DNA from 4 places in the Peribacillus sedimenti genome. Region 3 is predicted to be linked to each of the others. Evidence: riboswitches for the same ligand, from Rfam matches in the RefSeq annotation. Region 3 holds a riboswitch; each other region holds the start of a gene.
The links. Region 3 has a riboswitch for thiamine pyrophosphate ahead of thiC (phosphomethylpyrimidine synthase ThiC). Riboswitches for the same ligand answer to the same signal wherever they lie in the genome.

Region 1 (7,952 bases), 1.5 Mb from region 3:
CATCACTGAAATAACGCTGCTTTTCTTTATGTTTAAACAAATCATTCGTAGGTATATAAACAATCCGTTTATCATCTTCAATCGTGTTCTTTATGGTACGATCCCAATCCACTATCTGCTTTTCAATATCATTACCGGCTGGAAAAGGATTATATAATCCAAGAACGAGGATCGGTGCATCTTTGTTCTTCTTCTCTAGAGTATGCAGAATCTTGGTCAGATTCCTTTTGAATTCAGGCTTTGCCTTGTCGATCCTTTGTTCATGCAGTGGATGCAGATCGCCGCCATTACTGTTTATCAGATCATTGGTCCCTATAAAAACAATAAAATAATCAGCCTTATCCAGCTTAGTGTTTAATCTTTCATCCTCCAGCTGTTTTAAAACGCCGTCCGTTTCCTGACCTGGTATACCATAATTCCATATGCTTACATTTTTATTGCTATTTTTATCAAGCTGTTTTTCAATCAAATCCAAATACCCCTCCCCGTTCTCATCGCCTACCCCATTGGTCAGTGAATCACCAAGTGCGATAATGACAGGGTTCTGTTTTTCCTTCTGGTTGTGCCAGATAAACCAGATTAATGAAATCAGTATAACTGCGGTTAGTATGCTTGCAATTTTTTTCATCTCGGGCTCCTTTTATGTTGTTTTATGCTGCAGCCTTGCTGTACGGATGGAATACTCTTCTATACCCAGTTGTGCCCGTTATTTACCCTTCCGGCATAAGTTTCGGCAGGATCGTTCGGGTGCGCTGTATACACCGTTTTCCCCTGGCAATTCCCGCGCCATATGTGTATGATGTTACTATTCGTTTTGAAATAATATTGTAAGGAGTCATTACATGAACGAGGATTTTTTGTTAAAAGAAGCAGCGGCCGAAGATCTCCCGAGGATTGTTGAAATTTATAATTCTACCATCGCCTCCAGGATGGTCACTGCTGACACCATGCCGGTTACGGTCCACGACCGTCTGGATTGGTTTCATGGCCATACATCCGACAAACGGCCGCTTTATGTAATGGACCATAACGGAGTGATTGCTGGCTGGATGAGCTTCCAGTCTTTCTATGGGAGGCCGGCCTATGATGCTACAGCAGAAATCAGCATATACATAGATACATCGTATAGAGGCAAGGGGCTTGGAAAATGGGCATTGAACCAGGCAATGGCCCTGGGTCCGAAAGCAGGGATTAAGACCTTGCTGGGCTTCATCTTTTTCCATAATACGCCCAGCATTAAATTATTCAGCCAGGCAGGATTCGAGAAATGGGGCCATCTACCAAGGGTGGCTGAGCTCGACGGCATTGAGAGAGATTTAGTGATTATGGGGAAAAGAATAGAGTCTTGACTGCAAGAAACCAGGCGTATGTAGTTCATGCCTGGTTTTTTGATGTGTGCATATGAGTATTTATGAACGTTACGCAATCCCGTGTTAAACAATCATGAATTGCATCCATATCGAAAAACAAGGAGGTTGCCCGTTGAAGAGTCCGAGTAAACACTTCAGAACGTTACGGAATCAGAAGAGATTAGAAATCTTTTCATGCCCGGTTATACAGCAAATTTGGTTTTACAAAAAAACAGTCCCAGGGCAGGAACTGTTCTTAAATGATTATGTATGATTTCTTTTTTGAATACCAGGTAGCTTGCTTAAAAAGCTCTTCGTTTAATAGAGTATCGAGCTCCTGGCTGAATTTGATGGTAAACGGGTCCGTATACCCCAGCAATTCGGCCGAAGCTATCATTTCCTGCCGTTTTTCTTCTATCATTGAGAAGTCGGAAGCAATGGTAATCATGACAAAAGTCCTTTCTGTCCGTTCATTTGTTTATTATAATAAACAAAAAAATCGAAATAAACAAGACTATTTTCCCATTTTTTACTAAAAATCACCAAAGGTTGCCGTTCGTTGAACAATATTTACTTTTCATCACATAGCATGCTTTAAACATATCATTGAGCAAACAGAAAATGGGCCTAAATTCCTATTTTCGAAAAAATGCTCCTTTAGACCAATTGGGAAAATTTACAGGCAGTACTATAATAAACAAAAATGGCATAGAGGTGATGTCATGAAAATAGGTTCTCTCATCAAGTACTACAGAACAAAGGCAAATATAACACAAAGTGAATTGTGTGAAGGAATTTGTTCTGTTCCTCATCTCAGCAAAATTGAAAATAATTGGAAGGAAGCTAACGAAGAGACCATTTCACTCATTCTCAAAAAGCTTGATATCAACCTCCAGGATATTGAATCCAAAAACCTTCACATCAATCTTCTGCTTCAGGAATTAATAGAGCATATCCACTTTTACCAGAAAGAAAAAGCATTAAAGACATTCAAGGAACTTAAACATCACAAAGAATTGATCCCCTTCTCCGACTATCTGTATTTATACGAATTGTACAAGTTTCGCTATTACTTATTTGTCCGTTCGAACGACCAGGCCGCAACGCAAAAAAAATGGCTTAACAAACAGAAGATAAATTTTTCCCAACACGAGTGGTACTTATATTATTACTACAGTTCCATATATTTAATATTACAAAAAAAGTACTCACAGGCCGATGAAATCCTGGTCCGCATCGTGCACCAGCAGCCCGACGAGCTATTTCTCGGAGCTGAAGTATATTATCATCTGGCTCTTGTAAAAGGCCAAATGGAACAGCCGGGACATGCTGTGCACTACGGAAGGAAGGCTCTCGGACTTTACACCAACCAATATAATATTAAGAGAATCCTGCATACTCTTATGGTGCTCGGCATCAATTATACCCATTCCGAGATTTATCCAGAAGCCCTGGAATGCTATAAACATCTTAAAAGGAATGCGGAGATTTTGGGAGATTCGGAATTAATGCAGCAGGTTTTCCATAACATCGGCTATCTGAAAAGAAAAATGGAACTCTTGGATGATGCTATAGATTATTTTAAGAAAAGCCTCGAATATCAGGAACAGGATAGCTTCCACTCCCTTGTGAGCCTGCACTCTTTGGCGGAAACCTATTACACTAGCGAAGATCATGCAAATGCAAGAGTTGCCTTCAACAAGCTTATGGAGGCCTCGAAGGAAACAGGGAACCAAATATACAGGATGATTTCCACCTTTTATCTCAGCCTTATAAATGGTGAGGAAACTAAAGGATATGACTACCTTGAGAATAAGCTCCTGCCTGTCCTGAAATCCTCAAGTGAATACCGGCAAGAGCTTCATACCTTCTCTTATCTGCTAGCCATGCACCTCCAGAAGACTAGAAGGTTTGAAGATGCAATAAAATATATATCTTAATGAAAAGGGGCAGATTTTATGAAGAAATTCTTGTTGATTTTATCTTTGGCCGTTTTTGCCATTTCAGCAGGAGGTACAGCCGACTTTGCCGGCAATGGTTCGAGCATTGACCATACCACTTCCCGTCCAATTTATCCTCCAGTGTGATGCCCGAAAGGATTGCGACCTCAATCCGAAAAACATTCATGGTGTTTACCTTTCAAACTGGAAAAACAAAAGATATCAAAACAATACAAGAGTTAATGGACGGCTTTATGGCCGTTCTTTTTATGGTGACGCTATGAAAAAAATTCCGTTTATGTTTTTCTATCTTGCTAAAGAAAAACAGCTATGGGGAAAAACAAATAATAATCATCAATGAATTTTACGGACACTAGCCACAGCGAAAAGGCAGCCGCCGCTGGCCCCCGGACGCCATGGTGGCCGACAAGTTTTGAGATTCCAAGGAGAATGGATAAAATAACGGCAAAAAATATGTACAGGCCAATTGTGAACCCGCAAATAAAACTTAAAATATACATGATAAAAGCTGACAAAAAATACCAGTATGCCTCTTTCACTTCGTCCTCCCCCTTTTTGTCATGTTTTTTTATTAAACGATTCTGTCACGAAAAAGTTGCAAAATGCTTGTAAAATTGATCCGGTCATTATGGCGTGGTGCGTTTAGAATTCAAACCTAGAGAGGTTGTTTTTTGCCAGCCCTGTGATATGATAACAATAATTAAATAACCAGCAGTCACTGGGGGAGTCTGTAAAAGGCTGAGATTGAACGAATGTTCTAGACCCTTTGAACCTGAACCGGATCATGCCGGCGGAGGGAAGTGAAGCATTTCGTTCATTCATTTTAGAACCTTATGCCCCGCTTCTTTCACCGAAGCGGGGCTTTTTGCTTTTCCTTCGGCTGCATACTTAATTGCAACTGCTTGCTCCCCTGCCCGGGAAGTGTCTGCTTAAGCCATGCATTAAAACGTTTAAGGAGGAACTCTGAATGGTCCAGATCCTAAAGCTTACTTTGACGGCAATGATTACAGCAGCAACAGCATTGACTTCTTCATTTGTGTATATTCCGGCTGGATTTGTAAAGATTTTTCCGCTCCAGCACTTAGCCAATGTTTTGGCTTCAGTCATGCTCGGCCCGTTTTATGCAGTTGCCCAGGCTTTTATCGTATCAGTTTTAAGGAATATGGCTGGCACCGGTTCAGTATTCGCTTTTCCGGGAAGCATGATCGGTGCTTTTGCCGCCGCCATTCTTTATAGGCAGACGAGGAGCATTGGCTTGGCAGCTGTTGGTGAAATAATCGGCACAGGCATAATCGGTGCCATCGCCTGCTACCCGATCGCTGTCCTGTTTTTGGGGCAAAAAGTAACTCTATTCGGTTTTATTCCCGCTTTCATCTTTAGTTCATTTACAGGAGCGGCCATGGCATTCATGATTTTAAAAATCTTCTTAAAAAACCGTTATTTGGAGGGATTCATTTATGAAAAAAGCATTAACAATCGCAGGCTCTGATTCTGGAGGCGGAGCAGGCATCCAGGCCGATTTAAAGTCATTTTCAGCGAACGGTGTCTTTGGAATGTCGGTAATTACAGCGGTAACCGCCCAAAACACCGTCGAAGTCCGTTCTGTCCAAAATATCGACACTTCCATGATCCGCGACCAGATTGAGGCGGTCTTTGATGACATCCAGGTGGATGCTGTCAAAATCGGAATGCTCAGTACGGCAGAAATCGTAAACACTGTTGCTGAAACACTGGCAAAATACAAGCCCAAACATATTGTTTTAGACCCTGTGATGATTTCGAAAAGCGGCCACCATCTGCTTCAGGAAGACGCAGTGGAAGCTTTGAAAAGCAGGCTGGTTCCGCTTGCCACCGTGATCACCCCCAATATTCCGGAAGCGGAGGTCCTGGTTGGCACAGTGCTTCAATCCAAGCAGGACTTGTATAAGGCGTGCATGACTATCCACTCCCTTGGCGCGAAAAGTGTGCTGCTTAAAGGGGGGCATTTGGCAGGTAATCCCAATGATTTATTCTATGACGGCGAAACCTTCACCTGGCTCCGTACGGAACGGATCGTGACCAAAAACACCCATGGAACCGGCTGTACTCTCTCAGCGGCCATTGCTGCCGGTCTTGCAAAAGGCTTGTCTTATATTGAATCCATTGAGTCAGCAAAGGAATATATCACTAACGCAATCCGGGAAAGTTTCTCTATCGGAAACGGGCATGGCCCGGTCCATCATTTTTATCAATTTCAAAACAAAGAGGGTGAATCATTATGATCGAGGATATAAAAAAATTGTTTAGTACGGTTCAGCAGAGGAATCCCCTTGTCCATCAAATAACGAACACCGTTACGATTAATGATTGTGCGAACGTGACACTGGCAATCGGAGGGTCTCCCGTCATGGCATCCAGTCCCGAGGAAGCGGAGGATATGGTAAAGATTGCGAACGCCCTTGTGATCAACTTTGGCACACTGGATGATTCTTCATTCGAAGCGATGCTTTTAGCTGGGAAAACGGCCAATCAGCTTGGCATTCCGGTTGTTTTCGACCCGGTTGGTGCAGGTGCGACCCCATTCCGGACAAAGCGGGCTGTACAATTATTGCAGGAGGTAAGGATCGGCATCATTCGCGGCAACGCCAGTGAAATGAACAGTTTGATCGGCGGGACGGCCGGCACACGCGGGGTCGATTCCGGAAATGTCGATACGGATATAACGAGGCTCGCCATGGATGTCGCGAACCAATTCCATTGTGTCGCTGTCATAAGCGGTGCACGCGATGTTATAAGCAACGGAAGTACTGCAATTTATTGTGATAATGGCCATCCTTTCCTTACGAAGATTACAGGGAGCGGCTGTATGGCTACCGCATTGATTGGTGTCTTTGCAGGTGCTGCCGAAGATATGATGGCTGCCGCTGTGGCTGGCATTTCAGTGATGAGCCTTGCTGGTGAGATGACATTCGGTGAAATGCAGACACCAGTTGGCGCTGGAACCTTCAGAGTGAAGCTAATGGACTGCATTTCAACGATGACAGACGAAATATGGGAAAATGGAGTGAAGCTAGTTGAAATTACATAACACCCCCGATTATAGCCTTTATCTAGTAAGTGAAGATGCCATGCCGGCCGAAAGCCTTCTGTCCATAGTTGAAAAAAGTATATCTGGCGGCGTAACGGTAGTCCAGCTTCGGGAAAAACATATCAGCGGGAAAGACTTTTATAACAAGGCCTCTCAGCTGAAAAAATTACTGGATTCATACAAGATTCCGCTGATTATCAATGACCGCATCGACATTGCCCTTGCTGTCGGCGCAGCCGGTGTGCACATTGGACAGGATGATATCCCAGCGAAAGCGGCAAGGAAGATGCTGCCGGATGGCATGTTATTGGGAGTATCCGTGCAAATCCCCGCCGAAGCGGTGCAGGCAGAAGCCGACGGTGCCGATTATATCGGAGCTGGCTCCGTTTTTCCGACAGCCACCAAAAATGATGCCAAGCTTATGGAACCAGGTGCACTTAACCAGATATGCGAGGTTGTCAAAATTCCGGTAGTCGCAATCGGAGGTATTAATAAAACTAATATTGCCACGATTTCAGACAGCGGCATCGCAGGAGCTGCCGTAGTATCTGCGATCACTCAGGCCGAAAATCCAGCAGAGGCAGCCTCCCTATTAAAAAAGCTGTTAGGCAAGTAGAATTTCACATTGTTAGATTGCATTTGCTTTAAGCAGCAAACCCCTTTTCGTTAAGGAAAAGGGGTTGTTTTTACATTCAAAAAGGGTTGAATTAAGGGTAAAATATCAAAATTTCAAGAGCAACTCTGTGAATACTCCATAAAAATTGAATTTGGAGAGTTCCAGCATAGGATTTGCTGAATGTATGAACGATATATCCGGTTTTATGAGCGAAATCCGGCCAGTCATGCGCGAAATATCCTTTTTTATGCTCGATATACGAATTTATGCTCGATATCCAGTTTTTATGCTCGAAGTCTGCTTCCTGCTCAGCCTCACTATATGTCTGAATATAAAGTTATGAGCAAATGGATACTTCTATTTCCTGCGTTAGTACTTATGCTCTTTAACAGCTCGCAGCACGCCGCCTGATAATCAATTGAGGGCCCTATTCAGCAAGCTCGGTATTCTTCGTTTCTTTTCCCAGCAATAATACGGAAAACGCACCGATCAGCACAGCTACCGTAAAGATCGTAAAGATTGCCGAAATCGATATGTCCCTGGCGACCAAATAACCTAGGAGGAGAGGTCCGAGGATACCGCCCACTCTTCCAATGGCAGCCGCCATGCCGGCACCAGTGCCGCGTATAGCGTCAGGATATTGTTCAGGCGTGTATGCATAAAGCGCACCCCACGCTCCCAAATTGAAGAAGGAAAGGAACATGCCTGATGTAATAAGCATCGGCAGACTTTCAGCGGACCCGAAGAAATAGGCACTTATCGCTGTTCCTATCAAATAGGTAACCAGGACAAACTTTCTTCCGATCTTTTCGATAAACCATGCTGCCGTAAAATAACCAGGGAGCTGTGCAAGGGTCATGATCAATACATATTGAAAGCTTTTAATTAAGCTAAATCCCTTCATTGACATGACGCTTGGAAGCCACAGGAACATCCCATAATAGGAAAACACGACACAA
Region 2 (7,952 bases), 200 kb from region 3:
ATCTCTTTAATGCTTGCTATGTTACTCAATTTCACCGTTGGTATTTGCATACTTGCAGGGGCTGTACCCTGGGAAGGGGCAGCTGAAGGTACTTGGCCTTGAGTGCTTCCAGGTACCTGTGCCGGTTGGCCGGCAGCAGGCGACCCAGAATTTGCAGCTTGTGGCTGGTTTGCCCCGGAAGCTGGTGCTTGGGAAGCTGCACCGCCAGCTTGTGGAGCAGCCGGAATCTCTATATTTTTAAGGTCGTCGATTGTTGCAATGTTTCCATCGATACGGACTGATTTTTCTGTGTCTTTGAATGTATAAAGGCCAAGTGGCACTGTTACATCAGAGCCTTGGATAATGCCCTTCACTGTGTCTTCAGTTAATCCTAGCTCTTTCATTTTGTCATCATTGAATACTAATTGTACTTCTTGTACTTGCTGTCCAGAAATCTGGATATTGGAGACTCCATCAATTCCCTCCAGCGCAGGGGCAATTTCATCTTCCACATTTTTTGTTAATGATGCCAATGATGCTTTATCATTGGAAACACTTAATGATAAGATGGGGAAAGCATTGAAATTAATTTTTTGAATGTCAGACTTCTGGACGCCCTCCGGGAATTTAAGGCCGGATAATGCTTCTTCCACTTCGTTCTTTGCCTCATTCATGTCCTTTTCATACTCATATTCAATCTGTACGGAAGAGGCATTTTGATATGAAGTAGAACTGACTACTTTTACAAGATTTAAATTGGATACGGCCTGTTCAATAGGCTTTGATATTTTTTCGTTTACTTCATCTGGTGTGGCGCCCGGATAGACGGTTGTGATGCTCATGACCGGTATGCTAATATCAGGTATGCTTTCAAGCTTCATTCTTAGACCCGAATATAAACCGGACACTACCACGATGATTGTGATAAGCCAGACAGCGAGCTTGTTTTTCAACGTAAAGTTGATGATTTTATTCATATTTCTCCCCCAAGATTTTTTATTTATTGACCAACTGGTCATAATGAATAATAATATAACTGACCGTTTAGTCATAGTCAATACAAATGATAAAAGTTCACATACAATTAACAATTACATGCAGGATTTTGATTGGTGGTGAAAATATTGAAGGAAAAGAAAAAGGTAATAATGGAAGCAGCCATCAGACTGTTTGGCAAAAAAGGCTACGATGCTACCTCAGTTCAGGAAATCGTAAAAGAAGCCGGAATATCAAAGGGTGCTTTTTATATCTATTACAAATCCAAGGAGGCGCTGCTTCTCGCGATTTTTCAGCATTATTATGATGTGTTTCGCACGGAATTTGAGGAGCTGAAGGTTCAAGACCTTACACCCAGGGAGCTGTTCGTAAAGCAGACGGCTGCGCAATATAAGTTCATTCTGGACCAAAGAGAATTTCTGATCATGCAGGCAATGGAGCGGGTCTTTAACGAGGAAATAGGGAAAGTGCTGAACAAAATGAGGAATGAAATCATCCAGTCCCATAAAGAGAGCCTGTCATCAATATACGGGGAGAGAATGAAGCCTTATATTTGGGACCTTACCATGCTGGTACAGGGTCTGATGCATCCTTATTTGGAGCTTCTGATATTTGATAAAATTCAAATCGATTTGAAGGAGTTAGGGAGATATATCTTAAACAGGGCGGACAACATCGCGGAAGGGCTTTTAGCTTCAAACGAAAAAGCACTTTTATCGGAACAGACATTGATGGATATGGAAATCCCCTTTCATTCTGCCAGGCTTGAAAAAAAGGACTTGATTCTATCCATAAAAGAAGCAATAGAAACACACGGTAATCTAAAAGACATTGTGATTACCCTTGAAGTCCTGGAGGAGGAAATAAGCAGGAAAGAGCCTCGAGTGCCAGTGATTGAAGGCATGCTGGCCAATCTTAAGAGAGAGAAGAAATTGATTGAGCTTCAACAACAAATTCATGATTACTTTCATCTGCACTAGCATTTGACTGGGTGGTCAGTGATGATATGTATGGAAACGAACTTCCGCTTTTGGTTATAGAATAGCTAAAACGGGTTTGGGATTGAATTACTATTAAAGCATGTTTACCAATGTGGTGGACATGCTTTTTTCTGTAGGATCCATGAGTTCACAAGCTGCATTGTATGAATTAATGCAGAGTTAGGCCAAGAGCAGAGTGAAAGGATAATATAGTATTTATGTAAATCGCTGTATAAAAACTAATTGGAGATGTGAAAAAATAAGCTTAGGTCATAAGAGGTCTCTAGATTTGTTAAGGAATGACGGCCGGTTGAAATAAAATTCATATTATTTTAAAAAAAGATATTTGCATATTTGATTGTCTATGTTACAATACATTTCATTGAATAAATATAAATAAAAGATTATAAAAATGCATTTTATCAGGGAGGATCAAAAGTGAAGAAAAACATTTTTAGTATTTTAATAGCAGTTATCATCGTAGGATTATTGGCGGCATGCGGTCAGAGCAAGAGTGGCGGAGAGGAAAAAAAGACGCTTGTAATGGGTACTTCAGCAGATTTCCCGCCATTTGAGACTCGGGACAATAATGGAGAAATCAAGGGCTTTGATATCGACTTAGCTAAATATATAACAAAAGAACTTGGCTATGAATTAGAAATTAAAGATATGAATTTTGACGGTTTAATTGGGGCTTTGCAATCGGGTACAGTAGATTTCGTGGCATCAGGAATGTCAGCTACAGACAAACGTAAGGAAAGCGTCGACTTTTCAACAGAATATCATCATTCTGGGGAGATGTTTGTGACTTTAAAAGATTCCAAGGTTAAAAGCATGGAAGATTTAGATGGTACAAAACTAGGAACCCAGCTTGGCACGATTCAAGAAGAAGGTGCAAAAAAACTGGCGAAAACAATCGAACTTAAAGTGAAAACATTGAATAAAGTACCGGAGTTGGTGCAGGAATTAAAAGCAGGACGTATTGATGCGGTATACCTAGATAAAACAGTTGCACAGGGCTACATCAAGGAAGCGGACTTAGCTGGTTTTGATGATGAAAGTGAAGGAACACCCGGAATGGCGATTGCGTTTCCAAAAGGCAAGAACAGCAAGTTAATCGAAGATTTCAACAAGGTAATTAAAGAGATGCAGGAAAACGGAGAACTTGAAAAACTGCAAAAGAAATGGCTTGAACAAGAATAACATCAAGAAATGAGGTGTAAGGCATGAATTTGGATTTTACCCGAATCGTGCCTTCTATTCCTTTTATATTAAATGGAATATGGGTAACGTTATTATTTGTAATTGTATCAGCGTTTTTGGGATTGATTATCGGTACGATCCTTTCCTTATTTAAGATCAGTCATGTTAAGGTATTAAACTGGTTTGCAGAAGCGTATACTTCGATATTCAGAGGTACTCCGCTATTACTGCAATTGATGCTTATCTATTTTGCGACACCGCAGCTAACTGGATACGATATACCTGCTTTCCTGGCTGGAATTCTGGCATTTGGTCTGAATTCGGGCGCGTATATATCCGAAATAATCCGGGCGGGCATCCAGGCGGTCGACAGAGGGCAAAGAGAAGCAGCAGAGGCTTTGGCCATACCATACAAACCGATGATGAAGGATATTATTTTCCCTCAGGCTTTAAAGAATATATTGCCAGCCCTTTTAAATGAATTAATAACCTTAACGAAAGAATCGGCTCTTGTATCCACTATTGGATTCCTTGACATTATGCGCCGTGCGCAGGTGGTAAGCGCAAATACGTATACTGCATTTGAGCCGCTGATTCTAGCAGGATTGATTTATTATGTAATGGTCATGGCCTTGACGATCCTTGGCCGCAGGGTGGAAAGGAGGCTGCGTGTAAGTGAGTAATGCTTTTATTAAGGTAGATAATCTAAACAAAACTTTTGGCAGCCTTAATGTCCTGAACGGGATATCAACGACAATCAATAAAGGGGAAGTCGTTGCTATTATTGGCCCTTCAGGCTCGGGGAAATCTACCTTTTTGCGCTGCCTTAACTTATTGGAAAAACCCACAAGCGGAAAGGTGATCATTGGCGGACAGGAGATAACCGACAAGGGTACCGATATATTAAAGGTCCGGCAGAATGTGGGAATGGTGTTTCAGCATTTTCATCTCTTTCCTCATAAAACAGTGCTGGAAAATGTAACATATGCACCGATGACGGTTAAAGGGATATCAAAGCAGGAAGCGGTAGAAACGGCTCTTCGACTATTAAAAACGGTAGGATTGGAAGAAAAGGCCGAGCAATATCCAAACCGTTTATCAGGCGGCCAAAAGCAGCGGGTTGCTATTGCCCGTGCACTGGCGATGTCACCGGATGTCATGCTGTTTGACGAGCCTACCTCGGCACTGGATCCGGAGATGGTGAAGGAAGTTCTGGAGGTCATGAAATCATTGGCCAAGACAGGTATGACAATGGCAATTGTTACCCATGAGATGGGGTTTGCCAGGGAAGTAGCGGATCGGGTGTTGTTTTTAGATGAAGGGATGATTGTAGAAGATGTTTCTCCCGATCAATTTTTTACAGCAGCACAAAGCAAGCGTGCACGGGATTTCCTTGCAAAGGTGCTGTAGGTGATAAGGGACCGTAGGATTATGAGTAGTTTGGAAGAATCAGCCAAAGAGTTGTCTTGTATGGCAGCTCTTTTTTTGGTTTTATAAGAGTAGATAGAAAAAATAACCAAAAGGAATGATATCATGAAGCAAAGCATTATTGATGGAATCGAAAACCATCGCCAGGAATTCTATGACATTAGTATTTATATAGGAGAAAATCCCGAACTTGGACATGAAGAGTTTAAGGCTTCTGCCATTCTTGCGGAAACATTGAAAAAGCATGGTTTTTCCGTTGAAATGGGTACTTGCGGCCTGCAGACAGCTTTTACCGCAACATATGACAGCGGCAAAGAAGGGCCAACGATCGGTTTCATGGCGGAATATGATGCACTGCCAGAGGTTGGCCATGCATGCGGACATAATCTTATTGGTACTATGGGAATTGCTGCAGGGATCGGCCTGAGCAAAGTAATCTCAGAAACAGGCGGAAAGGTAATCGTTTTTGGTACACCGGCGGAAGAAACAAAAGGCGGAAAAGTTACTATGGCTGAGGAAGGAATATTTAACGACGTGGATGTTGTTTTAATGGTCCATCCTTTGGACAGTTACATGAAAAGTGGTACATCTTTGGCGATGGATGCAATCCAATTTGAGTTCTTCGGCAAGGCGTCACATGCTGCAGCAAGTCCGCATCTTGGCATTAATGCCTTGGATGCGGTGCTTCAGACATTTAACAGCATAAATGCTTTGAGGCAGCATATTACTTCTGATGCAAGGATACACGGCATTATAACGGAGGGAGGCAAGGCAGCGAATGTTGTGCCTGACTATGCAGTAGCTCAATTTTATGTGCGGGCAGCTAAAAGGGAATATGTGAATGAACTGGTTGGAAAAGTTAAGTGCTGTGCTGAGGGGGCAGCCTTACAAACAGGTGCGACCATGAAATCATCGTTTTATGAATTTTCTTATGATGATATGGTCACAAATGCAGCCCTATCTGATGCTTTCACAAAGGAATTAATTGCTCTGGGCGTGGATGAAAACGAAATCCAGACACAAAGGGATGGATCTGGCTCACTGGATATGGGCAATGTCAGCCAGGTAGTCCCAGCCATCCACCCATATGTTAAGATTACGAACGAAGCTTACGCATGCCATACGTACGAATTCCGTGACGCATCCATGAGCGAGCAGGGAAGAGAAGCGATGATTTTGGGAGCGAAGGCAATGGCGTTAACAGGGTATGAGGTGTTGACAAATCCTGGGCTATTAGCGCAAATAAAGGATGAGTTCAAGCGCCAAAAAACATTCAGTGTATAGGGAAAGGAAAGACCCTCGGAATATTGAGAGGGTCTTTTTTTTTACCGATTTAAGTGTGGAAATAGGATGACGTAATGTTAATCCATTACCAGCCCGCCATCCACGACCAGATTTTGTCCAGTGACGGCCCTTGCCCACTCAGATGCAAAGAAGACTATGGTATCGGCGACCTCTGCTGGTTCGGTTACCTTCCTGAGAGGCGTCGAAGATTCAATGAGCTGGAATACTTCAGCAGAGGTTGCGCTGCTAGCATCAGTCGCTTTTAACAATCCTCCGGAGACCATATTGACAGTAATGCCAAATTGCCCCAATTCGTTGGCCATATTTCGGGTAAAGCCTAGGAGTGCAGCCTTGCTGGTATTGTAGTCATGATATGGAACGACAGGGTTTTGGAACAGGTTAGTACCGATATTGACCACTCGTCCGAACCCCATTTCCTTCATGTCTTCAAGTCCAGCCTGAATGGTATGTAAAGAACCTCGAACTGCGCTCTCCAGTTGGGAATGGTAATCATCCCAGGCAATGGCGGATGCATCTTTCCGAGCGATTGGATCGAAACGGAAATTGACAAGTGCATTATTGACAATGGTTGTAACGGGGTTTCCAAAGAACCGCTTAGCCTCCTCGAACATATGCTGCACCTCTTCAGGATTTCGAATATCAGCCTTTATGGCTATCGCATTTTCTCCTAATGATTGCTGAAGAGCCGCAGCCTTGTCAAAGCTTTCAAAATAGTTAATTACGACTCTTGCACCTTCCCTGGCAAACGCTTTTACAGTCTCAGCCCCCAAACCTCGGCTTCCTCCAGTTACCAACACGATTTGTTCGCTTAATTTCATCATTTATTCTCCTCCAGAATGCAAAAAAGCCAGATCCCAAAAAGGACCTGGCTTATCAGCAAAGATTAGTCTTTGTTTTAAGAAGCCTACTTTCCTACGCTGGCATGATCCAGATCAGGTCCAAAGGGTTAAAAAACAGCAGTTTTTCTCTCAGCCTATACTTAGGCACCCCTAGTAGTTTATATGTACTTTATTTCATCATAAGCACACTCTGCATAGAAGTAAAACAAAATGAACTATTATACTCAATAAAATAATAGAGCACATTGATTTAGTTGATTTTCACCTATTTTTCATTTTTCTTTACTAGAATCAATTTATCAAGATTAGTCTTTCTTTTGACACGACTATTTTTGAATGGTCCAATCGCCTTTAATTTTATTCTGTTCTTAGCTTTACGCTATACTAGCAATACTAGCAATACAAATGCTTTTGGATTTTAATGAAATATAGTGAAAAGGAGTTATCCCAATGAATGTTCTTTTGGCAGAGGATGATGTAAAACTTGGCGAATTGATCGTTTATATGCTGAAGAAAAAAGCAGGTATAAACGCTGAATGGGTAAAGGAGGGGGAAGATGCTTATTATTACGCTGTCTCCAGCTACCACGATGTATTGATCCTTGACTGGATGATGCCAAACGGAGATGGAATTGATGTTTGCCGGCGGCTAAGGAAAGAGGGATATGCTGGTGCTATTCTCATGCTGACGGCAAAGGATGCTGTGGAAGACCGGATTGCGGGGCTGGATTCAGGGGCGGATGATTATTTAGTAAAACCCTTTGAAATAGATGAATTGCTTGCTCGTCTGAGGGCACTTTCCCGCAGGAATTATGCCCCGATTCTGGAGGAGGAAACTCAATTTCATGACATTGTTTTAAACAGGTCAAGCCAGGTTTTAAGGCGGGCACAACAAGCAGTCCAGCTTAGCCCCCGTGAATTTCAGCTATTGGATTTACTTGTCCAGAATAAAGGTCAGGTACTTACCAGAGAAGTCATCATGGATCGGATTTGGGGATATGATTCCGATGTATCGATGAAAACCATAGATGCACATGTGAAACTGCTTCGAAAAAAACTGGATAGTGTGGGGAAATATGACATGCTTCATAGTATACGAGGGGTAGGGTATAAAATTGAAAATTGACTTCCGTTCTTTTTTCCACGAATTGCGCAAACGGGGAAAAGAGGACGTTTTTAGCGATACACAGAGGCGCTTGACCTTTTCATACAGCGGACTTCTT
Region 3 (7,952 bases):
TTAAATCAAGCTACAGGACAGCTTTTTACAGGGGACCTATACTGTCAATCACGTACCAGAGTAGTTCTGCGGGAGGAAAATATCCCAAGCATTATCGAGTCATTGAAAAACATCTTAACTTATGATTTTGACGAAGTGTTTTGCAGCCATGCGGGATACTTGAACGATGGGCGTACGGCTCTAAAGAACAAGCTGGAGTATTTGTTGGACCTGCAAGGAAATATTTTGAAGTTATATGATGAAGGAAAAAATCACAAAGAAATTAATTCGTTACTGTTTCCCAAAAAATATCCCATTACTTTTTTTTCCTCGGGGGAATGGGACTCTATCCATATTGTAAACTCCATTATTAACGGAAGAAGAGAAAATAGCTATTTTTCATCACCCGTAAATGAATGAATAATCATTCAGGATGTGATTTTTCATTTGACTGGTGGATATATTTCAGTTCTGCTCTTTGACTGCCATCGCGCTTCTTTTAATATTCGAACATGAACAGTTGTCTGAACAAAGAGTCGTCATTGATACTATAAAAGAATATGACTGCAGATTAAAAATGAACTATAAATGTTTAGGTAAATAATAGTTATGGAGTACATCTTCGCTTTTGTGAACTGCGAAGCTGTGGCAAGAGTGCGGTTCGGACAATGGACGATTTGTTTTGCTGTAATGATTAGTAATTTGCGATGTGAACCCATGATGTAAAGGTCTTAACGCCTCGATTTCTACGGGCGTTTTTTGTTTCGACAAAAACCCCTTTGTTTCTCATAATATGGTAATCTTAAACTGAAGTAATATATGTTTGCCGCTTAGGGGGGCGAATGAGAATTAGTACTATACTGTGAAAAGGGAGTCTCCGATATATGGGTTTGTTGTCTGCTATACTTTTAAATGTCATCTTGCCAGTCTTTTCCCTAATTGCCGCCGGTGTCCTTCTTCACCGTAAATTTTCCTTTGATATGAATACATTGTCTAAATTGACTACATATTTTCTCATGCCGGCTGTCAGCTTCGCCAATGTATACCAAAGCAGCCTTGCCGGCCCTGTGATGTTATCAATTCTTGGGTTTTTGTGCCTTCAGAGCCTGAGTTTAATGCTGCTAGCGTCCCTAGTAGCTAAATATGCGAAATTTGACAGAGGTCTTGCAGCCACCTTTAAAAACAGCGTAGTACTGTTCAATTCCGGGAACTTTGGACTGCCTGTAAGCCAGTTCGTATTCCAGCACAACCCGATTGGGGCTTCGGTGCAGATTGTGGTGTTAATTTTCCAAAACTTGATGACCTATACGTATGGATTGTTTACGTCTGTTTCCGTTGCCAATCACGGAGCAAAGGCGTTGTATCAATTCTTGAAAAACCCGGTTTTGTATGCATTTGGTCTGGGATTAACTCTGCATCTTTTTTCCGTAAAAATTCCTGGTTACTTATGGTCTCCGCTCGAGACTACATCGGATGCTTTCCTGGCTGTAGCGCTGGTAACCCTTGGAGCGCAAAGTGCGTATGTGTCCATAACACGCTTGTCTTTTCCATTAGTCATTTCTTTAATCGGCAGGCTTGTGCTTTCACCGGTTATTGCATTTACGATCATCTGCCTGTTAGGAATTGAAGGGGTTATCGCTCAGGCCTTATTCATTGCGAGCTCTTTCCCAACTTCTCGTAACAGTGCTTTATTCGCTCTGGAATTCAACAATCGTCCGGAATTAGCTGCACAAATTACAGTAGTCTCGACAATAGGCAGCATACTGACTGTGACAATAGTCGTCTATTTATCCAATGTATTATTTTGACCGGGGCTGCTTGAGTCATTCATTTTTATGAGAGTGCGCCATCGCTTGGCTTGCACGAATGTGTTAGTACGAACCGTTAATAAGCAGATGTGTGGGTGGCTTGTTAAGTATAATTATCAATAGAAGATGTTATTCCTGTTGAAGGTCATGCATACAGTTTACATCGGAATGAAATTCAGTTTCTTGAACGGCTATGTAAAGCTATCGTAAGGCTTAATTTAAGGTCTTTCAGGAAAATTGTCTGATTAATGAGGGAGAGAAACAATGTTACAGTCACTAATCTTTGATATGGACGGAACACTATTTCAAACTGACAAAATATTAGAATTGTCCTTAGATGATGCTTTTAATCACTTGAAATCGCGAAATTTATGGAATGGACCAACACCGATTGAGAAATACCGTGAAATCATGGGTGTTCCTCTGCCGGTGGTATGGGAGGCCTTATTGCCAAACCATTCCAATGAGATAAGGGAACAAACTGATGCTTTTTTCCTTGAAAGATTAATTGAGAATATCAGGAAAGGCAAAGGTGCTTTATATCCGAATGTCAAGGCAACATTCAGCTTTTTAATTGAAAACAACTGTTCCATATACATAGCAAGTAATGGTTTGCCGGAATATTTAAGCTCAATTGTAAAGTACTATAATTTGGATCGCTGGGTTACTGAAACATTTAGTATCCAACAAATAAAGTCGATGGATAAATCAGATTTAGTCAAAGCGATCATACAAAAATATAATATTAAAAATGCAGCTGTAGTCGGAGACCGCCTTTCTGATATAAAAGCGGCAAAAGAAAACGGATTGGTTGCCATAGGATGTAAATTTGATTTCTCGAAGGATGAAGAGCTTGCCCAGGCTGATATAGTAATAGATAACTTGATTCAATTGCAAACGGTATTATTGGATATAAAAGAACCTGAATCAACAGTTTTCTGAAATGGACGTCAGTCCTGCTTCTGGCGGCTTTTTTAGCGTATCTAACCAAAGGGAGCATTTTGTAAAAAGTGTTTCTGCACCGGATATAGTTCCTTTATATTCATAATAAAATTAGACAAGGGAAGCGGATAAAATGAAGAAAAGCAAACAAAATGCAGAACATTACATTTGGGGAGCAAATTGCGATGGTTGGCATTTAGTAAAGAATGAAGAATTAAGTGTTATCCATGAACGGATGCCCTCTAATACCTCAGAAATAAGGCATTATCATAATCAAGCTCGTCAATTTTTCTTTGTTTTATCAGGTACTGCAACATTGGAAATCAATGGGGAACGAATCGTATTAAACCGTGAAGAAGGAATAGAGGTTCTCCCACTAACAGCGCACCAAATGTTCAATGAATCAAAGGGGGATGTGGAATTCCTGGTCATATCCCAGCCCGCAAGCAAGGGTGATAGAATCGAAGCAGATCATATAAATTGTGATTGAGCTTTAGGTGCTAACCGAATTAAGCTGAAGGGGGCGGTTTAATTAAAGAAAAGAAGGAAATTCTGAAATCAAAAATTTATAAGTATTTTATGATTTATGTATAAAGTGGTGGTCGAGTTGCAAAGAAAAGTGCCTGAAAAAATACATATTATAGGCTCGGTTGGAAGTGGAAAAACCACTTTAGCAAAAGCCTTATCTTCTAGTTATGATATTCCATACTATGAGTTAGATAATGTAGTGTGGAAAAGGTTTGATAATGGTGATGTTCGGAGAACAGATGAAGAAAGAGACCAGTATTTGCGCACAATTATAGAATCGAAGTCCTGGATTGTCGAGGGTGTACATTTTTCTTGGGTATCCCAGAGTTTTAGCAAGGCAGATTTAATTATTTTTCTGGATACAAACTATTCAACTAGAAAGCTCAGGATTATAAAGAGATTTATTTTACAAAAAATCAGATTTGAAAAAGCGAACTATAAACCTTCATTTAAAATGTTCAAGAGAATGTTTGGATGGAATGCGGATTTTGAAAATATTTATAAACCCGAGATTAAAAATATGTTACAAATACATAATGATAAGCTTTTAATTTTAAAAGATAACACTGAAATAGACAACTACTTCATTACAGAGCTGGATCGTTGAAAATTGGTGTTTACAGAATATTGGGTTTTTGTAATGTTGAGGTAAAAGTTTCCATAATAAACCTAATTGATTAGGAATAGGAAGGAATGTTTATTGTTTAGAGAGCTGCCGTTTGGTGAAAGGCAGTCAGTGATTTCCGCCAACTCGACTAAGAGTGGATAGACAGATAATTAGGTCTATACGGTTCATTCCGTTACAGAATTACCTGAGAGGTTTGTTTTTTATCTTACAAACTAAATAAGAGAGTTGCCAGGTTAGGTATAATTTATCGTCTCTTGAGAGGTGTCAGGCTTTTTTTTACAAAAAGGCAGAAGGAGAGGGAAATGATAATCAGGGAAGCGAAATTGTCTGATGCTGCAGGAATTGCTAAGGTACATGTGGATTGCTGGAGAACAACACATAAAAATATATTCCCATGCGAATTTTTATTTGATCTATCGTATCAACAACGGACAGCTCTATGTGAAAAGAACATTAACAAAACCGGAAATATTGTATATGTGGCAGAGGGTAAAGATGGAGAAGTTATTGGTGTTGCCGATGGAAAAGAGAAACCAATGATGTTAAAGTCCCAGGTGATTTAACTTCAATCTATATACTTGAAGCATTTCAGGGAAGGGGAATAGGAAGAGAGCTAATAAAAACACTATTTTCAAAGTTTGAGCATCTAGGCTGCAATACAATTTTTATGGAGGTACTGGAGGACAATGAATCTCGATACTTCTATGAGGCTTTTGGAGCAGAATTATATAAAAGCGAAAGAGTAAAAATTGCCGGTTTAGAAGCCATCCTTAAATCAGTCAGCCTATAGTTTACTGACAATCCTCTAGCTAAATACAAGACACGGCAAGGCAGTTATGTGTGACCTTTTGCTAAATGATTTCACCGGGACAGGATTAGAACAGATGAATTTTCAGTTGTAACTAATTTTCTCTTTCCCGACATTGAAAAACCTTTGTAGGGAAGGGAGTAACGAAAAAGTTGGCCGGTTTTTTCAGACATAGAATTGGCAAATGAACAACCATGCCAAAAAATGAGAGAGCATGGTTGTTCAAAGGTTCTTGTTTTCCTGATTTTAACACATTAATAATCTTGGCCTATACTTAGCTTAGTATTGATCCCTGTTTCATAATGTTGATTCCTGTAAAAATAAATCATTGTTTTTCAAGATCGGACAAGAGGAGTCCTCTTTTTAAGAAATATCAGCATATTTTTATTGATATATATTCCCGCCAGATTCCTTAAACTCCTCTGCCTTTTCCTTCATTCCTTCTTCAATAGCTTGTTTTGTACCCAGATGGTTTACCATTGCGTAATTGCGAATATCCTGAGAGATTCTCATGCTGCAGAATTTTGGACCGCACATGGAACAAAAATGTGCTGTTTTTGCACCTTCCGCAGGCAATGTTTCATCATGGAATTCTAATGCGCGTTCAGGGTCCAGCGATAAATTAAATTGATCACGCCAGCGGAATTCAAATCGTGCTTTAGACAAAGCATCATCTCTTGTTTGTGCTCCTGAATGCCCTTTTGCCAGGTCAGCAGCGTGAGCAGCAATTTTGTACGTTATAACACCCTCACGAACATCATCTTTATTCGGCAAGCCTAAATGTTCCTTTGGTGTTACGTAGCATAGCATCGCTGTTCCATACCATCCAATCATTGCGGCTCCAATGGCAGATGTAATGTGGTCATATCCAGGTGCTACATCGGTTGTAAGAGGTCCCAGAGTATAAAATGGCGCTTCATGGCATATTTCTAATTGCTTATCCATGTTTTCCTTAATAAGGTGCAAGGGGACGTGTCCTGGCCCCTCGACCATTACCTGTACATCATGTTTCCATGCTATTTTAGTCAGCTCTCCCAGAGTCTCCAGCTCTGCAAACTGGGCTTCATCATTTGCATCCGCAATGGAGCCAGGGCGTAAACCATCCCCTAGAGAGAATGCGACATCATAGCATTTCATGATTTCACAGATTTCTTCGAAGTGAGTATATAAAAAGTTCTCTTTATGATGATAAAGGCACCATTGGGCCAATATAGAACCACCACGAGACACAATTCCTGTTAGTCGCTTAGCAGTCAGAGGAACATACCGCAACAGGACACCAGCATGGATCGTAAAGTAATCCACACCTTGTTCGGCTTGTTCTATCAAGGTATCACGATAAATTTCCCATGTGAGGTTTTCAGCCACTCCATTTACTTTTTCAAGGGCTTGATAGATGGGAACGGTACCAACAGGCACAGCCGAGTTCCGAATAATCCATTCTCTGGTTGTATGAATGTTTTTACCGGTTGATAAATCCATAATTGTATCAGCACCCCAGCGTGTAGCCCAGGTCATTTTTTCAACCTCTTCATGAATAGAAGATGAAACGGCTGAATTGCCAATATTGGCATTGATTTTGACATGAAAATTACGGCCGATGATCATAGGTTCAGATTCTGGATGATTAATATTAGCGGGGATGATCGCTCTGCCTCTTGCGACTTCTTCGCGAACAAACTCGGGTTTCATATTTTCCCTTATTGCTATGAATTCCATTTCTGGAGTGATGATTCCCTTTTTTGCATAATGGAGCTGGGTGACGTTTTTCCCTTTTTTTGCACGTAATGGTTTCCTTCTTAACCCTGGAAACAATTGATGATTGGCACGGGGGTCATTCTCCGCTATATAACCATTATCTTCAGGCTTAATTTTACGGCCTTCATATTCCTCCACTTCTCCTCTTTCAAGAATCCATGCATTTCGAAGAGCTGGAAGACCCTTTGCAATATCGACCTCATAATTAGGATCTGTATAAGGGCCGCTTGTATCATAGACACGTACTGGCGGATTCTCTTCTTCACAATATTTACCGGTTGTCGGACTCAACTCGATTTCACGCATGGGAACTTGAATATCTGGTCTTGATCCTTCCGCATAAATTTTTTTACTGCCTGAAAAATTGGACATGATGGATATGTTTTTTTCATTTAACGCCATGGTGGACATGAATATCTCTCCTTTTTGAGGTTTTTAAGGACGAGATCTGAATCATACCAGCAGTAATAAATCAGAAGAGAAAAGAAAAAGCTGAATCCATTAATAAACGGACCCAGCTTATATGTAGAAATTGTAAATACTGAATGAAAATATACATATAACTTCCCTACGCTGGCATGATCCAGATCAGGTCCAAAGGGTCAAGAAACTTTAACGTGTTTCCCTCTCAGCCCAACTTATTGGACTCCCCCAGTTATTGCTATTAAATTGTGATTTCAGTATACATGAGTTTTCAGAAAACGCAAAGAATTTTGATTAAATAGTGATATAAATATCTAAATTAGTAAACATTTCCTATCTTATGTTACATAGTATTCTTATACTTTAGCTTGAAATACTTTCAAATCCTTTTTACGCAGTTAATCCTTTATGAACTGACCGAATTTTAAAAATATTGGCAGAATATTATTTATATTGCTATTGTAAGTTAAAAAATTCTATATTATAACCCAGCGATTAAGAGTATTCAGGAATTTTTATATCCGAAACCGTAGAGTTAATAGGTTAATTAACAGATATTTTAAATAAAGAAAATTGGGATTATTGGACAGAAAAAGGTGATGATGAAGCAGCAAAAATAGTGAATTTGGTTAAAAAAAGGTGTCTGACCCTTGGTATACCATCTCATCTGTTAGATATAGGGGAAAAAGTAAAATAGCTATTTAGCATTCATTATATTTATAAGCACTAATGCAGCTGAAATAATTGCATACTCCGCAGATTTTCTCATTTGGATATATACAATGGAAGCAGGAATATACTCGTTAAACCAAGAAGAAGTAAATGGTTAAACCAGTTTACCGCGTTTTCCGTCCACACATATTTCATCTTAGTGGTTTTCCCTCCTTTCCGTTGTTTAGCCTAGTACAATATACTTTACATGTTAAAAAGGAGAAATGAGAGATTGAAGAGAACATGGATAAAGAAATATAGTATTTTGTTTCATACTTCCTTAGCTCTTTCACTTCTAAGTGTTGCGATCCCGTCCCCCCAATCTGCCGAAGCCGCCAACATAAAGGTTACAAAGGCAGGTGCTGTC
Region 4 (7,952 bases), 2.2 Mb from region 3:
GTTCCCATTTTTCTGTCCGTTTGTGCTGTTCAATTAATGGGCCGATATCTTCCACAGCAAAGGATTCTGGATTCTGGTCTTTTAACGCCTTTTCCATAATGGCCTTAAAGATTAAGGCTGCGCCCTCACTGCTGTGTGTTGTCAAGTAATTCTTTTTGTCGGTGTTGTCATAGCCTGCCCAAACGGCCCCGACCAGTGTGGGTGTGTACCCGACAAACCATTGGTCCTTAACGCCGCTTTCCATTCCCTCGATAGGCAGCTGGGTGGAGCCTGTCTTTCCAGCAACTTCCCAACCCTCGACAGCTGCGTTCTTTCCTGTACCATATTTTACAACACCCAGAAGCATGGAATTCATTTGTTCTGTTATTTTATTTGATATGACTTTAGTCTCTTTTTCTTTCCATTCAGATACTTCTTTGCCATTAGCATCGACTATTTTGGTAATGGCATGAGATTCCATCCGTCTCCCTTTATTGGCAAAGGCTGAATATGCACCCGCCATCTGTAAAGGAGAGACTCCCTCCTGCATGCCGCCAAGAGCAATGGATAAATTCCTGTCCTCTTTTACAGTCGGTATTCCGAATTTTTCTAAAGTATCAAGACTCTTAGAAAGCCCAACCTCATTAAGAAGCCATACTGTGGGAACATTCAGCGATTTAATAGCGGCTTCATACATGGGTACTTCTCCCTGATATTCATCATTTATATTAGATGGCTCATAACCCCCAAAGGCCATTTTTTCATCCTTCAGCTCGTCTGTAATCTTGTAGCCTTCTTCCAGAGCCGGTGTGTAAACGGCCAAAGGCTTCATCGTAGAACCAGGACTTCTTTTTAATTGGGTGGCACGATTATAAGCCATAAACTGATGTTCCCCTCTGCCTCCAACCAAGGCCCTTATTCCGCCGGTCTTAGGGTCAACCAGAACTGCCCCGCTTTGAACCATTTTGTCACTCGTTCCTTTTGGAAAGTTGGAATCATCCTTATATACATCCTCCATTGCCTTCTGCATATCCCGATCCAGGCTGGTATAAATTTTGTAACCGCCAGTCAATAGCTCATCAAGGTCGAGGTTATAGACCTTAGAAGCTTCTGTCAGGACATGGTCCACATAGTATGGATACTTTCCTTTTAATGGGTCTCCTTTATTTTTCCCCTTGTTTAACGTAACCCTTTCTTCAACTGCCTCAGTATATTGATTTTCGGTGATTAATTTTTGATCCTTCATCCTCTTCAGTACTAGATTTCTTCTCTTAAGTGAATCTTCCGGGTTATTGTATGGATCCAGGGCAGTTGGTACGTTAATTATGCCAGCCAGCATCGCTGACTCTGCGATTGTAAGCTCCTTTACTTCTTTATCGAAATAGATTCTTGCTGCATTTTTAATTCCCCAAGCCCCATGGCCAAAGTAAATCTTGTTAAGATACATTTCCAAGATTTCATCTTTGGAATATTTTTTCTCTATCTCCCTTGCAAGAAAAAATTCTTCCAATTTTCGTTTGTACGTCCTGTCCGGCTCGAGAAGCGAAATCTTTATTAGCTGCTGCGTAATGGTGCTGCCGCCTTCTTCGATGCCGCCAGCCTTGACATTTTGATAAAAGGCACGCATGATCGATTTATAATCCACACCGTTATGTTTATAGAATCTTTGGTCTTCAACGGCTACCGCAGCCTCTTTTACATAGTCGGGTACCTCCTCGATAGGTATCCCCTCCATTTTATTTGCGGTAATCTTACTGGCAAGCTTGCCATCCATGTCATAAATCTCGGTGGACTTTTTAAGCTGGTCATCCAGATTGCTTATATTGGTATCCGGCTTAAAGAAATACAAAAAACCAACAGCAATCAAGGAAACCATTGAAAAGAGAATTACACCTGTTTGAATGATCCAAGCAGGCTTCAAACGGCTTACACCTTTAAGAAAGAATCTGTTAACCCCTTTCATATGAACCCCCTATTCTCATATCTAAACCCTTTTATATCTGTTAAAAACAAAAAAAGTGCATGATGTGGCCGGATTTTTACCTATATATACCCAATTACGCATTTTTCACACCTGATTGGCTTTATACGACAAAGTAAAAATCGCTTGGATTAAGAGAATAAAAGAGTATTTTGTAGAACGTGGAAGAATTGCATTGAAGAAAAATAAAAAACAACCTGATAGGTTGTTCTTTAACAAATATTTCAACTAAACAGAGTCAGCTTTCGGGAATACCTTCTTTGCCATTGTCATCATCTGTAATTTCTTTTGCCAGTGTTTCCATATACATATAAACGATTTGCTTCGTCTTGTCATCAGCACCCAAAATATTTAAATGCTTTAGACATCGTTTGATGGTAGGGTGTATCTTTGCGTCGTTTTGATGCATGTCTATCACCTCATTTTTCCATTCACTTATTAATAGAATAGCGGAATTTGCCTTTAAGCACAGTAGACTATGGACTCATTTGTAAAATTCTGTCGTAAAAATAAGTCAAAATTCCTAATTCTATCGCGAGACTATATATTATAGCTGTGTTTTTGCCGCAAATCAGCTGCAGTCTAACTGATATGGCACATGGTGCGTAGAAATGTACTTCACTTGTATGGAAATTCTCTTTCTGCATGACTAGGACTAGGCGCCAACGGGTAAAAAATTATGAAGCATAAGAATTTGATAGACAGCAGCAAACTGTAAACAGTGGAGAATTTTTTCATTTTCAGGAGGGGAGCGCTATACATGTTAGCTCATTTTAAGTATATTTTGGTTGCTTTTGATGGAAGTGAGGGTGGAAAAAAGGCGATTGAATGGGGGGTAAAGGTAAAAAAAACAGTGCCAGATGCATCCTTGACAATCGTCCATGTCTCCAACGAGAAAGTAGAACAGAAAACGGTCGGGAATGCCAGTGGTTTTGGAATTACAAATGACGCAATGTTACTCGATCCAACCCAGATTCCCTCCCTATTGGCTTCCGAACAATCAAATGCTGTTCTAAACCAAGAAACGCATACGGTTGTCAAAAACAGCAGCAGCCTGGCAGAAAGAACGGCACTTGCCATTTTGCGTGACAATCAGGTAGAGGGCAGATTTATAATACTTGAGGGAAATCCAGCCACATGCATTCCGGAATATGCGGCACATGAAGGAGCCGATTTAATCATTATCGGCAACAGCGGAAAAAGCGGCTTGAAGAAGTTGTTTCTCGGAAGTACAAGCAGTACGGTTGCCAAAGAAGCACATTGCCCTGTACTGATCGCAAAGTAATGACGAATAAACCTCATAAAAGCGGCTGCAGAAGAGTCTGCAGCCATTTTTACTGTGATTTATCTACCAGTTTGACCAGCAAGTGGGCAAGCATATGCCTTTCGCCTTCATTTCCTGATATCCATAACTCCTGGAGAAGCTTTTCTTCGCGATTCCTCGGCTCCACTTTTTCGGCTAAATAGTCCGCTACCTTTTCCCCAATCTTTGCGAGCTGTTCATTGTTTAATCCAATATTTTTGGCCAAATCCAGTCTTTTTTCAAGATAAGTCCTAAATTCTTCAAAGCTTCTTAAAATATCATCCATCTCTTGTGAAGGAATCTTATCTAATGCCTTGTCTACATTATCAGTATTTATGTGTCCATCCTTTTGGACTACATGTTCCTTTTCAGCCATAACACTCTTCTCTCCTTTTTTCTCTGACCTTTGATGAGACGAATAATTTATGAAAAACAAGCAGGTGCAATATGTTCCTCTTACAATCCTTCCACAATATGTATGAAATAAAACGGATTTTTTCAATTCTGGGATTGTAAATTATTCCAATCGCCAAAGGCTTCAACGACCCTTATCGTTTTTCGTCCTCAATCAATTCCTCAAATCTGGCTTTAGCCTCATTTTCTTCGAAGGTACTGTATATACGGTAGTTGTCCTCATCAAGTATCCGAAAATGATGGCTAATCATATTTTGCTGCAGGATATAGCTCTGATCCCGCGCAATCACTTTCCACCAGACCTTTCCGCCAAGGGTTTTCTCCTTCCGGTAGTTTAGCCCGTCTCTTGCAATCGTCTCGGCTACTTCAAGCGGGTCTCCTCCCAATGCCGACTGCAGGACCTCACTCTCCCGAAAAAGGGCACATACAGCTACTATCACCGTCCATCCGGCAGTTGACCGGCCCTTTTCAATTTGTACCAGTGTTTTCTTAGAAACCCCGAGAACTTCCGCCATTTTGTCTTGGGTATAGTCCATTTCTACTCTTACCAATTTTATTTTATCCGTGATAATGCTTATAACAGTCTGTTTATCCATGTTCCGCCTCTGTCATTTTTAGTGTAATTTTACACTGAAAATGACCAGGGATTCAAGGCGGCGGATTTTGGATACAAATCAAAAAACCGGCCCACAAGGAACCGGTTATAATGCTTATGACTGATATGATTTTCTTAGTAGAACTTTTGCTGCAGCAGAATATAACATAACGACTACTATTGCCGAAAGTATGAAGCTCGCAAGCATATAAGTGCCGTTGTAGATTAACGAATAGAGTGCTACAGGCTGTCCCTCTGGAGCATAAGAACCCCAGAAGATTATTCCCGCGGCAAAATGGCATAAGAAACGCAGAAAACTTCCGATGAAAATGCCAAGAACAGCATAGGTGTACGCTTTTGTTCTTTTTCCAACTTCAAGGTTGCCATTCACAGAGTTCGTAAACAAGCCTGCCGCTCCTACGAGTGTAAATGCAAGGAAGTATTCAAGAAAACCCTGGGCTGGATGGACAACCTGAGCGTAAGTAAGGACCATTTGGAGCATTCCCAAAAGAAATCCCGTCAACAGGCCCCCTTTCAAACCCCAGCGATAAGCCATCAGGAATACGGGAACCATTGCAATGGAAACGGACCCCCCTTGCGGCCAAATCCTTGAAAAAACGACTCCTGATACCCAATCGAGCAGCAACGCCAGCGCTGCAAAAACCGCAACTTCTACCATAAATAAAGTTTTATTTTTCATGATTTCCTCCTTCTCCATTCAAGAGAAGCATTCTGGAGCACTCCCGGCATAGCTTTTATCAACAAAAAAAGCAATACCAGGGCGGTAATGGACAGTCCCAGTATTGCTTGATCCAAAACCACATCCCTACGCTAGCATTAACTAACAGGTTCTTAGGGTCAGAACTCACTCGCTCACTCTCAGCCTTTTTTGGCTCCCCTTGTGGACGTATTATTTTTTTATCCTCGGTAAAAATATACTACTAGTTTGTTATAAGTTCAAGACTTATTTCCGGCTTTTGATCCAGATGAAAAGCAAAGCAAAAGTGTCCCCTGTTCCCGCTTTTATTCAAATACAGCATGGAGGTAACGGAATGAATCATGATACCAAACAGGCGTCTGCTGAAAAAGGAGCCTATATAAGCATTGCTGCATATATTTTTCTCTCAGCCCTAAAATTAACAGTCGGACATATTGGCGATTCCAGAGCGTTATGGGCTGACGGATTAAATAATACTACTGATATTATCGCTTCCCTGGCAGTACTAATAGGATTAAGAATATCCAGGCGTCCTCCCGATGAAAATCATGCTTATGGTCATCAAAGGGCTGAAACGATCGCATCCCTTGTGGCGGCGCTTATCATGATAACTGTAGGAATCCAGGTAATATATAATGGATTCCAGGCCATCTTTAACCATTCACAGGGAAAACCGGACATGGCTGCTGCATATACCGCTTTATTCTCTGCCATTTTCATGTATGCCATATACCGCTATAATGTAAATTTGAGTAAAAAAACGAACAGCGCATCAATCAATGCAGTGGCACAGGATAATAAGGCAGATGCCCTTGTAAGTGCAGGGGCGTTTATAGGGATCGTTGGCAGTAGATTTGGCGTAGGATGGCTTGATTCTGCAGCAGCTGTCATTGTCGGTGTCATTATCTGCAAAACAGCCTGGGAAATTTTCCGTGAAGCCTCACATACACTGATAGATGGGTTCGATGAGCCGACACTAAGGGATATACATCAAACAATAGATTCAGTTCCAGGAGTAAAAGAAACCTCGAATGTAAGAGGCAGAATGCATGGCAATGAAATTCTTCTTGAAGCAACGATATTTGTAGAACCTCTTTTAAATGTGGTGGAAAGCCATAGGATTACTGAGGAAGTTGAGGATAAACTGCGAAGGATTCACAGAGTCACCTATGCAATCATTCATATCGAACCTTTTGCTGATACAAAGATCTAACTTGTATCCTATATCCTGATAGGAAATTAGCACGAGATTTCAGGACGGCGGCTGTTCATGGACAGCCGCTTTTCCTTTTTCCCACTTTTTTCCCGGTCTTTTTTACACTTTTTCTGATTTTAATGGAGGATTTTAACTACAATGCATCGAAAGAATTACAGAATGATGTTATTTATTACCATATCAATGTAGTTCAATGAACGGATATCCCGTTTTCCAATAGAAAATACCATACCATTCTTCCAAAAACATATAGGGATTGCAGTAAAAAACATCGCGAATTTCTATCTCAAAAAATACTATATTGTTTACAAACGTTTTGAACTGTATTTATCGGCTGACTTCTAAATAATCTACATATTTTCATTATAGTTTTGACTATTTTCTGTCTATGGAGGATTATATGGAATACACAATAGAAGAAATTGTTCAATACCTGCAGGAGGAAAAGGATCATATATTAACTGAATGGTACTCTAAACATTCAATTTTTGAAAAGGAAGGGCAGGACATAAATTTCCGGCAAAATAGTGAAGCTCTTTACGAAATCATCATTAACTCCTTATATCATTCGGGCCGTTCAAACATAGATTCAATCAAAGCTCTGGCCCGCAGTGCAGCAGAAAGCAGCTATAAGGCTGGTTCGGATTTTAATAATTTTATTTATGATATCAGTGCTGGGAGAACGATCATATTATCCCGTCTTATTTCTGCTGAAATAAATTTTTTCCAGCAAGAAGGTATACTTAAAATCCTTAATGAATGCTTTGACAGTTATATTCTCCATGCAGTATCTCATTTTTCAACGATGAACACAGAAACGCTGCAGAAAAAATATTATCTATTAAATCAAACACATAAAGATCGATTAACTCTGCTTGGCCAAATGACATCAAGCTTTGTTCATGAGTTCAGGAATCCACTGACTTCCATAATGGGTTTTATCCAGCTTTTGCAATCAGAAAATAAAGAGATTAAATATTTGGATATAATTTCAAAGGAATTGGAGCAATTAAATTACAGGGTGACACAGTTTCTAAGCCTATCAAAAAAAGAAAACAGCGAAAATGAACGAAAAACTTTTTCTATTCGAGAGCTGGTTAATGAAGTAATTGATTTTTTATATCCTACTATTCTCGAAGTGAATGCCGCTATAACTTGCAATATACCGGAAGATATATATATAAAAGGCTCAAAGGAGGAATTTCGCCAGGTTTTGCTTAACATAGTGCTTAATGCGACAGATGTAATTTCCAGTGTCCCTGCACCGGCGATATACATCAACGCCGCCGAAAAGCCTTCAGGATATATGACCTTAAGCTTAGCCAACAATGGTCCGAAGATACCCAATGATATAATACCGACGATTTTCGAGCCTTTTATTACCACCAAGAAACGCGGGACTGGACTTGGTCTATTCGTATGTAAGGAAATTATCGAAAAACACGGAGGCACCTTGAGCTGTAAATCAACGGATGACATAACGACATTTTCCATATTCATGCCTTGCTGTGAAGGGGATTAAATATTTTCAGAAAAAAAATATTGAAAACGCTTTCTTATGCATTTTTTAACCCCTTCTGCACTTATTTGCATTAGGCCTTTGTCAATAATGCGATCTATCAAATCCCGGATTCATGCTGGGATATGCTGATTGCTGCACATATCATTGACCGCCCTGGAGTATGCTGTCTTTTCCTGGAACAATGGACCAATATATCTTCATTGATCCTATTTTGTTCCATCATT

Region 1: linked by a shared signal. The riboswitch ahead of thiW (energy coupling factor transporter S component ThiW) and the one ahead of thiC (phosphomethylpyrimidine synthase ThiC) in region 3 are both predicted to bind thiamine pyrophosphate.
Region 2: linked by a shared signal. The riboswitch ahead of V1500_RS16675 (3-oxoacyl-ACP reductase) and the one ahead of thiC (phosphomethylpyrimidine synthase ThiC) in region 3 are both predicted to bind thiamine pyrophosphate.
Region 4: linked by a shared signal. The riboswitch ahead of thiT (energy-coupled thiamine transporter ThiT) and the one ahead of thiC (phosphomethylpyrimidine synthase ThiC) in region 3 are both predicted to bind thiamine pyrophosphate.

Annotation. Positions count from the first base shown of each region.
Region 1 covers NZ_CP143547.1:1,721,827-1,729,778, reverse strand. Annotated here, with positions in the region: gene V1500_RS08525 (GDSL-type esterase/lipase family protein) at 1-628, opposite strand, end outside; gene V1500_RS08520 (GNAT family N-acetyltransferase) at 843-1,349, shown strand; gene V1500_RS08515 (aspartyl-phosphate phosphatase Spo0E family protein) at 1,606-1,797, opposite strand; gene V1500_RS08510 (tetratricopeptide repeat protein) at 2,072-3,289, shown strand; gene V1500_RS08505 (hypothetical protein) at 3,375-3,650, shown strand; TPP riboswitch at 4,021-4,126, shown strand; gene thiW (energy coupling factor transporter S component ThiW) at 4,278-4,799, shown strand; gene thiD (bifunctional hydroxymethylpyrimidine kinase/phosphomethylpyrimidine kinase) at 4,768-5,571, shown strand; gene thiM (hydroxyethylthiazole kinase) at 5,568-6,377, shown strand; gene thiE (thiamine phosphate synthase) at 6,364-6,993, shown strand; gene V1500_RS08480 (MFS transporter) at 7,421-7,952, opposite strand, start outside.
Region 2 covers NZ_CP143547.1:3,383,333-3,391,284, reverse strand. Annotated here, with positions in the region: gene V1500_RS16705 (efflux RND transporter permease subunit) at 1-956, opposite strand, end outside; gene V1500_RS16700 (TetR/AcrR family transcriptional regulator) at 1,104-1,955, shown strand; gene V1500_RS16695 (basic amino acid ABC transporter substrate-binding protein) at 2,394-3,158, shown strand; gene V1500_RS16690 (amino acid ABC transporter permease) at 3,182-3,841, shown strand; gene V1500_RS16685 (amino acid ABC transporter ATP-binding protein) at 3,834-4,568, shown strand; gene V1500_RS16680 (M20 family metallopeptidase) at 4,692-5,870, shown strand; gene V1500_RS16675 (3-oxoacyl-ACP reductase) at 5,948-6,709, opposite strand; TPP riboswitch at 6,784-6,892, opposite strand; gene V1500_RS16670 (response regulator transcription factor) at 7,181-7,855, shown strand; gene V1500_RS16665 (sensor histidine kinase) at 7,845-7,952, shown strand, end outside.
Region 3 covers NZ_CP143547.1:3,180,909-3,188,860, reverse strand. Annotated here, with positions in the region: gene V1500_RS15745 (MBL fold metallo-hydrolase) at 1-399, shown strand, start outside; gene V1500_RS15740 (AEC family transporter) at 864-1,787, shown strand; gene V1500_RS15735 (HAD family hydrolase) at 2,052-2,729, shown strand; gene V1500_RS15730 (cupin domain-containing protein) at 2,863-3,219, shown strand; gene V1500_RS15725 (AAA family ATPase) at 3,337-3,864, shown strand; gene V1500_RS15720 (hypothetical protein) at 4,188-4,448, shown strand; gene V1500_RS15715 (GNAT family N-acetyltransferase) at 4,454-4,675, shown strand; gene thiC (phosphomethylpyrimidine synthase ThiC) at 5,078-6,862, opposite strand; TPP riboswitch at 7,000-7,114, opposite strand; gene V1500_RS15705 (right-handed parallel beta-helix repeat-containing protein) at 7,818-7,952, shown strand, end outside.
Region 4 covers NZ_CP143547.1:983,989-991,940, reverse strand. Annotated here, with positions in the region: gene V1500_RS05065 (PBP1A family penicillin-binding protein) at 1-1,942, opposite strand, end outside; gene V1500_RS05060 (hypothetical protein) at 2,199-2,369, opposite strand; gene V1500_RS05055 (universal stress protein) at 2,721-3,245, shown strand; gene V1500_RS05050 (DUF3243 domain-containing protein) at 3,295-3,639, opposite strand; gene V1500_RS05045 (helix-turn-helix transcriptional regulator) at 3,812-4,273, opposite strand; gene thiT (energy-coupled thiamine transporter ThiT) at 4,388-4,972, opposite strand; TPP riboswitch at 5,079-5,182, opposite strand; gene V1500_RS05035 (cation diffusion facilitator family transporter) at 5,325-6,203, shown strand; gene V1500_RS05030 (histidine kinase N-terminal domain-containing protein) at 6,607-7,728, shown strand; gene V1500_RS05025 (DedA family protein) at 7,948-7,952, opposite strand, start outside.